2 regions of the Vibrio sp. KUL80 genome follow, and region 1 is predicted to be linked to the other one. Evidence: predicted binding sites of a transcription regulator. Region 1 holds the regulator's gene; the other holds the start of a gene.
The links. Region 1 encodes PurR, which represses purine synthesis genes. Its sites were predicted from a motif close to TNANGNAAACGTTTNCNTNA; they were not measured.
Positions count from the first base shown of each region.

Region 1 (4,530 bases):
TTACTTTGTACCCAATCGCGAAGTAGGAAGCGACTGCTCAAGAATGCCAATGTAGCGCCTATGGTACTAGCAAATGAAACGAGCAGTAGACTTGTCCAGAAGCCGAACAATGCGGCGCCAAGTAAGGTAACCACGGCAGCGCCTGGAACAGAGAATGCAGTAATCGCTATGTAAGCGAAGAAATAGGTGAGGGCAGCAGCCACGAAGTTCTCATTGATGTATTCACTCAGTGCGACTTGTTGTGCTTTTGCGTTTTCTAGTGTGAGGTGTTGACCAAAGTTGATGCCTAAGTAAATGACGACAGCAACCAAAACCAATCCTAGTATCAGCTTCTTGCTCATGACGATATCCTTTTGATGACTCAGTATTAGTGTAGTAGAAAGGATGAGTATGTTTTTCCTTTCAGCTAATACAAAAAAATCAGCCATAAGGCTGATTTTTTCTTGAGATTACCGTAGCTTAATTAATTAAGCGAGCCAGTTCATCTCTTTTAGTCTGAGGAATCACAGACCAATGAGTACCATTTATCGCACCTTCAAGAGCCCATAAAAGCTCTAAACCTACGGTACTTGAATGGGTTCTCTGAATGGCCTTGAAAGCCTCAACCGAACCATGATCCTGAAGTTCAACCACTGATTCAATGCCTGCTTTTTTGAGCATACGCTCAGTGGCAAGGCGAAGATTAGGAAGGTCTTTCAGGCGATTAGGTTTCGCTTCGGATTGTTGCTCTTTCTCAGTTTTCGCGAACTCGAGTGCCTGTTTAGCGTGATCGAGAATACCTTCTTGATCTTGCCAACAGTCTTCAGGTAACGCGAAGTACTTAGTAACAACGGGAAATCCACGCTTTTTATAAACATAAGGCTTGTAACCCAGTTTTTTGAAGGTGGATACGGTCTGACGGTTAGTTCTGATATGTAATTTGTTATTCACTGCTAAGGCAAACATCGTATCATCTACGAAGATGCCAAATCCCCCAAACATGGAGCGAGACTTTACTCTTCCAAGCTGAGCGAATAATTGCATTGAATTTTTTAGTATAGGATTATCCATGCTTTATTCTTTTCTCGGTGTTATTGATTGTGTCACCAGAATCAGGTCCGAGAGTATAGCAATCAGGTGTCAGAGCTCTGTTAGGCATATGCCATAACTGAGCCTTCTCCCCTTGCCATCGGCAACCCCGCTACCTATCAATTAAAAATTGGTTTAGGCCGGAGGCTTTGCGTCCCACCCTTTCAGATGGTTTGCCCTGTGCGTGACATGCATAGAATAAATGAAAACAACATAATCCTATCATTACTCATTTTTAGAAGTGTGATCTTGGTTCAAATAATGACGGATTATTTGTGCCTGTGGGTGCGTAAAAAACTAACAATTGAAAGGTGAAAATTTGAATGAAGTTCAAAAAAAAGTGCCTAGAAAGGCACTTTTGTCAGCATTATGTAAGGTTTTTGACAGAGTCGCGTTCAACAATCTCTGGGTGCATTTCGAAAATGCGCTTTTCATGACCTTTATCTTTGATTCGTTCTAATAGAATCTCAAACGCGTTTTTACCTACACGACGTTTTGGTTGGTGAACCGTCGTTAGTGGTGGCGAGAAGTACTCAGCTAGCTCAATATTATCGTATCCAATGACAGAGATGTCCTCAGGTACGCGCACACCCAGTTGTTGCAGGCGACTCATTAAGCCAAACGCCATTGTGTCGTTGAAACAGAAGATAGCGGTAGGTCGGTCTTCCATTGCTGCGATGCGGTTAGCTGCGATAACGGCTGTATCGCATTCGAAGTTGCCTTCAAGAATACGATCATCTTTCATCTCGATACCTGCCTCAGCAAGGGCACGTTTGTAACCGATGATACGCTCTTGGCACACGGCTTTTTCTAGATGGCCACTCAGGCAGGCAATATCCGTGTGACCTTTTTCGATCAGGAACTTCGTTGCCAGATAACCGCCTTCTTCAGAGTTATCGATGATCTTGTCCGCTTGTGAGCTTTCTGGGCCCCAGTCCATGATAACTTTAGGAATGTCGGCGTGACGCTCAAGCATCTCTAGCAGCTCTTCGGTAAGATCAGAGCACATCACGAGGATGCCATCCACGCGTTTCTCTGCCAGCATGCGAATGTAATCGCGTTGCTTTTCATACACGCCACCAGTGTTACATAGGATCAGCGTGTAGCCTTGGCGGTAGCAGTAGCTCTCAACACCATCGATAACCTCAGAAAAGAACAGGTTAGTGGACTGAGTCACTAACATACCAATGGTTTTCGTTGAGTTACATTTTAAGCTACGTGCAACGGCGCTTGGTGCGTAGTTGAGTTCGTCGACCGCCGCCATCACTTTTTCTTGAGTTGCTTCAGCAACAAAGCGAGTCTTATTAATAACGTGGGATACTGTGGTCGTTGAAACGCCTGCAAGGCGGGCGACATCTTTAATAGTTGCCATAGTGATATCCTATTAGTCGCGGCTTGATAATTAACGTTGGTACCGCTTCAAGTATAGTGGTCTTTGCAAATTTATAACGCTATGTTGTTGTAAACATAGTATTTGGCTGCGAAAACCGAAAGTTGCATGCAAGCCGCGGCGAAAAAAGCTCAGAGCGTAGATTTCAACAGGTATTTTTGGACACAAGTCCGCGTTGAATGCCAATGGCATTTGCATTTAAACGGCGGATTGTAGACTTAGGTTTGGGCGCTGGCAATGACTTATCCAATAAATTTATAACTAAAGCGCAAATTAATTCTCACAGATGTGATGCAAATGATTTGCGCTTTAAGGTTGGCTAGCCTTGCTCACCCTCTAGGTAGGTGTAGTCAAGTTGGCAGAATGCTTCGAGTAGTTTAGCGGCAGCGGCATAAAACCCAAACTCGTCGTGAGTTTGGCATTTCGCAACAAACTGAGGTAGCCATGTCATCAAGTAGTTCTTGATGAACTCTGCTTGCTCGTGCAGCGCATCGTTCATATGTGCCTCCGCTTCAAGCTCATTGGAGCGAATGATTAAGTTGCCTAGAAAATCTAGCTCGATCGCGAGGTGATCCGCTGGCTCATTTAAGTCCTTATTCACTGCCACACTGTGCTTAGCTAACAGGTCAGCCATATCCTGTGCAGGTTGATCATTTAAAAGACCAGACTTACCAATATACATAGAGGCATAAGGCAATGCGCCGTGCTTGTCCGACTTTAAAAATAGATCGCAAAAATCGGCAGAAAGCTCTAATTGTGCGTCTTCTCTGACTTGAAGGCGGTTCAAGGACTCTGTAAAGACCTGAATGGGTTCTTTTAGGGAAGGGTTTTCTCCTAAGCCAGATAAGAAAGAGCGAATTTCAGGGCTGTGGTATTTGTTGAGTTCATCATCAGTGAGCTCGGCAGCGAATAGGCTTGAAAGCCACCAATAGATTTCTGCGCGTTGCTCATTAAATGCTTTGATTTCTTGCATTTGAATAATCTCCAAAAATGATAACCCTATTTTAGCCAATAAAGATGAATAGCAATAACTTGTTGTGTGAAAAATTGAGTTAACTTATGAAAAAATAAGACAAAAATTAATTTCTTTAAGGGTAAGTTAACACGAGTATTCGTTGCATATGAGACGCAATCGTTTTGGTTGTTTTGAATCAAAAAATAGTAAGGTTTCCATGCCTATGAGGGGATGTAGACTAGAATTGTGAATGTTTATGAATAGAATGTCCTTGTCATGACAAGATTGAGAAACCACAGATGAAATATCACGTTTTGGTTGTAGAAGATGACGTAGTCACTCGCAGTAAACTGGCTGGCTACTTCGAAAATGAAGGCTACTTGGTTAGCGAAGCTGAAGATGGTCAGACGATGCGTCAGGTGCTGGAAGAATCCAGTATCGATCTCGTCATGCTAGACATTAACCTGCCTGGTGAAGATGGTTTGATGCTAACAAGAGAGTTAAGAAGTCAGTCAGACATTGGAATTATTTTAGTAACCGGTCGCACTGATAGTATCGACCGCATCGTGGGCCTCGAGATGGGTGCAGACGACTATGTCACTAAGCCGTTTGAGCTACGCGAACTGTTAGTGCGAGTAAAAAACCTATTGTGGCGTATTTCACTAGCGCGCAAACAGCCAGTACTTGAAGAGTCAGTGCAAAACGAGCATGTGGTTCACTTTGGTGAATGGACGTTTGATAAGCAGCGTCGTTCACTGACGAATAATGGCGACCCTGTGAAACTGACCAAGGCTGAATATGAATTGTTAGTTGCACTCTCAACGTATCCAAATCAAGTTCTGAGCCGTGAGCGTATCCTCAATATGATCAGTCATCGAGTTGATGCGCCAAACGATAGAACCATTGATGTTCTTATCCGTCGCATGCGTGCCAAGATGGAATCCGATCCAAAGAATCCACAGATATTTATCACTGTCCATGGCGAGGGCTACATGTTTGCTGGTGATTAAAGTCGGCTAGCGTGTAGTGATAGAAAATGCTCCAGTTGTCTCTTTGATAGCTGGAGCTTTTTTATGGGAGCAATGTAGAGATACCTGGGCGTTGTATATGCAACTTG
Region 1 covers NZ_AP045841.1:2,369,252-2,373,781, reverse strand. The annotation lists gene AC6I8U_RS10915 (TVP38/TMEM64 family protein) at 1-341, opposite strand, end outside; gene AC6I8U_RS10910 (TfoX/Sxy family DNA transformation protein) at 460-1,050, opposite strand; cyclic di-GMP riboswitch class I at 1,168-1,256, opposite strand; gene purR (HTH-type transcriptional repressor PurR) at 1,436-2,440, opposite strand; gene torD (molecular chaperone TorD) at 2,778-3,431, opposite strand; gene torR (two-component system response regulator TorR) at 3,713-4,423, shown strand.

Region 2 (4,530 bases), 440 kb from region 1:
TAACCCTGTTGAAGCATCTATTGCTGACGTGGCTTCGATCGAAGTTAAAGCAACAGAAGCATGTCCTCGTTACCTAGGTCGTATCGTTAAGAACGTGAACGTTCAAGCAGAAACACCACTATGGATGCAGGAGAAACTGCGTCGCTGTGGCATTCGCTCAATCGATCCTGTTGTAGACATCACTAACTATGTACTTCTAGAGCAAGGCCAGCCAATGCACGCGTTCGATCTTGATAAGATTGAAGGTGGCATCGTTGTTCGTATGGCAGAGCAGGGTGAAAAACTGACTCTTCTAGACGGTACTGAAGCTGAACTAAATGCTGACACACTTGTTGTTGCAGACCACAACAAAGCGCTAGCGATTGCTGGTATCTTTGGCGGTGAAGAGTCTGGCGTAACAACTGAGACTAAAGACGTACTTCTAGAGTGTGCGTTCTTCGCACCAGACCACATTCGTGGCCGCGCACGTAGCTACGGTCTTCACACGGATTCTTCAATGCGTTTCGAGCGTGGTGTTGACTATGCACTACAAGCCAGCGCAATGGAGCGTGCAACAGAGCTTCTAGTTGAGATCTGTGGCGGTGAAGTGGCACCTGTGGTTACTGTTGAGTCTGACGCAGACCTGCCTAAGCCGAACACCGTTGAACTACGCCGCACTAAGCTAGATTCACTTCTTGGTCACCACATCGCTGACTCTGAAGTTGTTGAGATCCTAGAGCGTCTAGGTCTAACAGTTACGAAAACGGATACAGGTTGGACGGGCGTTGCGCCAACATGGCGTTTTGACATCGCAATCGAACAAGACCTGATTGAAGAAGTGGGTCGTATCTACGGTTACGACAACATTCCAAATCAACACCCTGCTGCAACACTTAAGATGCACAACCACGTTGAAGCGGATCTTCCGCTGAAACGTGTACGCGATCTGCTTGTTGATCGTGGCTACCATGAAGCGATTACTTACAGCTTTGTTGAGCCAGAGCAACAAAAACTTGTTGTGCCAGACGTTGAGCCATTGATTCTGCCTTTCCCAATCTCTGCGGAAATGTCAGCAATGCGTCTTGGTCTTATCCAAGGTCTTCTCAATACGGTTGTTCACAACCAGAAGCGTCAGCAGCCACGTGTTCGTCTATTCGAATACGGCCTACGTTTTATCCCTTGTGAGAACGCTGAAAACGGTATGCGCCAAGAGCCTATGCTTGCAGGTGTGATTGCAGGTACACGCAGTGAAGAGCATTGGGACATTGAAACCAACACCGTTGATTTCTTTGACCTAAAAGGTGACCTAGAAGCGATTCTAGAACTGTCTGCAAACGAGAAAGCCTACTCATTTGCTGCAGCGAAACATCCAGCACTTCACCCAGGTCAATCTGCAGCAATCGTTGTAGATGGCAAAGAAGTGGGTGTGATTGGTACGGTTCACCCAGAGCTTGAGCGTAAGTTCGGTCTAAACGGTCGCACTATCGTATTCGAAGTAGAATGGTCAGCGATCAACACGAAAGTGATTCCAGAAGCAGCAGGGCTTTCTAAGTTCCCAGCTAACCGTCGCGACATCGCTGTTGTTGTTGATGAAGCAGTAGCTTCTGGCGACATCGTTGCAGCTTGTCTAGAACAAGGCGGCGAGTTCCTGAAAGACGCGAAACTGTTTGACGTTTACGTTGGTAAGGGCGTTGAAGAAGGTAAGAAGAGCCTAGCAATTGCACTTACTCTGCAATCTGTTGAGCGTACGCTTGAAGATGCTGATATCGCGGGTGCAGTAGACGCAATCGTTGCCCATGTTTCTGAGAAATTTGGTGCATCACTGCGTGACTAATCGCGGTTAGCGCATTAACGCAATTTGCCTGAAAAAGCGAGTTACTGAAAAGTAACTCGCTTTTTTTATATCTAATATAACCAGCGAAAACAAACTGGTTTCATATCCTATAATCTTCGCAACTCACTGTTTTTAAGGCATAATTTTCGTCTACACTGTATCAATATCACTATTTTGTACTTTGTTTGTAATTTATTTTTGTCTAACTTATGGCTCCATATTAGTGATAAATATTGCCGTAGGGTTTTGTGGTAAATTATGCATCCATAATATGCTGATTTTACGATAACTTGCTAAAAGTTAACGCAAAATCCTGACATTACTCTGAAATAAAAAAGTTGGCGAAAATCAGAAGGTTGGCTTACACTTTTCAAAGTTAGGCCGTTATGTTGTTGATTGGTCGAACGAAATCTTTAGCGTTATCACTATGATAACAAGGTATGAATTAGCTTTGAGGGGAGTTTTATGGCGCTCACAAAAGCCGATCTGGCTGAGAACCTATTTGAGAAACTCGGATTCAGTAAAAGGGATGCCAAGGAAACGGTAGAAGTGTTTTTCGAAGAGATTAGAAAATCACTCGAAAGTGGCGAACAGGTAAAACTGTCGGGTTTTGGTAATTTTGATTTGCGCGATAAAAATGAGCGTCCAGGTCGAAATCCTAAAACTGGTGAAGACATTCCCATTTCCGCTCGACGCGTAGTGACATTCCGTCCGGGTCAGAAACTGAAGGCTCGAGTCGAGAACATCAAAGTAGATTAATGTCCTACTGTTAAACAAAAAGACCACCTAGCGTGGTCTTTTTGTTTTTCTATTGGTTGTTTAAAGTCCCTGTCGAGTTTATTACGCTGCTCGAATATTCGTTGTGATGTATGGTTGCCACGCGTTCTGATACAGCTCCATCGATTGACGTCTTAGGCTGGCAATCTGTGCGGTTTCAAACTCGTTGAGCTCGCGTTTTTCAGCAGCCGCTCGTCGTTCAATACCTTGGACGATTTCATATAGATCGTGTTCAGGGCCACTTTTCACGTCGGCGATGTCTTTAAGGTGAAGTTGGACTTCAGCAATAATCCCGGTTTTAGGCAGTTTCACCAACATATTCAGGTCACGGTATCCGGACGCTGCAGGGTTTTTAAAGCGGTTTTTTACACGCACGACTTGCGCTTCACGGCTAAGCGCTTCATAGGCGCCTACAAGGCTCTCCACGTCTTTAGCGACGATAGTGCCACGAGCTAGGTCTGTGATTTGGTTTACCTGACCATTAAGTTCAGTATCGATCTTCACCTTTGCACGCTCAGCAGATTTTACGCCTGCGAAGTACGCGTCGGTGTCAGTCAGTAGGGCGGTCGTTTTACAAAGCGCTTCTAGTTCATGTTGAGCTTGGTGGGCTTTGCTGTACAAGATGTCAAAATCGTTATGGGGTTGGAAGGCAGCGCCTTGAACAGCATCGATGCCGTACAAGCCACTAAGACTGTGTTTGAATACAGATGGACAAACTTCGTTTTGCTCTTGCTTTCCTTTTGTTGGGGTGGAATCGGATTGATTAAGCGTAGCCGCAAATGCAGGTGCGCGGCTGAGTACCAATAGCATTAGTGCTGCAGTACGAAGAAACGTGCTCATTCTCTCTCCTAGTTACGTTACAAAAACGGGTACAAAAAAGGCGTTAACGCGCAGGAGTGTTGCTAGTAATAATATGGGGTTCCCATAGGAAAACCCAACACAAACTGTGTAACAGAGTTTGTAAACTGTGATGCCTATCGCTAATAAAAATCTACGCGATTGGGTGTGACATTTTGTCTGCACTCTGTAAACTCTACGTTAACCATTATCTACAGCGAACATGAACCATAAATGAACGATTTTGAACTTTGGCACGACAAATGGGCAGCTAATAAAATTGGCTTCCACTTGGAAGATGTAAACCCGTTACTCATCAAGTATTGGGAGCGTTTATCCCCAAAACGCGAAGACAAGGTTTTTGTCCCACTTTGTGGCAAATCCGAAGATCTTGTCTGGCTTGCCCAACGCCATGAAGATGTTCAAGGTGTTGAACTTAGCCAAATCGCCGTACGTTCATTTTTCGCTGAACATTTCTACACACCGATGGTGACACCGATAAACGGTCAGTTTGAGTTGTATCAGTTTGATGAGCTTAACATCTATGTCGGCGACTACTTTACCGCACCGATTCAACCTGTAGAGCTTATCTATGACCGCGCTGCTCTCATCGCAATGCCGGAAGAGTTACGAACACAGTACGTTGAGAAACTTAAACAGTCTCTGAAACCGGGTGGTCGCATTCTTCTTATCACGCTTGATTATGTTCAAAGTGAAATGGCGGGCCCTCCTTACAGCGTACCAAACTCAGAAGTGGCGCAGCACTTCGGCGATGAGTTTGAAGTGACACTTCTAGAGCGTGAAGAAGCAGATAGTAATCACCGTCGAATTCAGCAAGGATTGACCCGCTTTGCTGAAGAGGTTTGGTTGATCACACATCAAGGTTAATCTTTATGTGAGCGGCAATAACACTCTGATTGCCGCTCTTGTCTCTACTCTTTTACTGCTTCACTAATTCTCCTGCTCCCAGTTCAGCCTCCACCGCAGCTTTCAACATGTTGTGGATGACTTTCGATGCAACGAGCGCTACACCAATCATGACAACCGCCATAACAGTTAGCAACTGAAAGTATTCCCCGTACACAGTTTGAGCGATATGTTGG
Region 2 covers NZ_AP045841.1:1,932,603-1,937,132, reverse strand. The annotation lists gene pheT (phenylalanine--tRNA ligase subunit beta) at 1-1,813, shown strand, start outside; gene ihfA (integration host factor subunit alpha) at 2,279-2,572, shown strand; gene AC6I8U_RS08930 (RelA/SpoT domain-containing protein) at 2,654-3,430, opposite strand; gene AC6I8U_RS08925 (thiopurine S-methyltransferase) at 3,662-4,315, shown strand; gene AC6I8U_RS08920 (peptide MFS transporter) at 4,368-4,530, opposite strand, start outside.
Region 2: the regulator PurR is predicted to act here: its motif matches at 2,216-2,235, upstream of ihfA (integration host factor subunit alpha).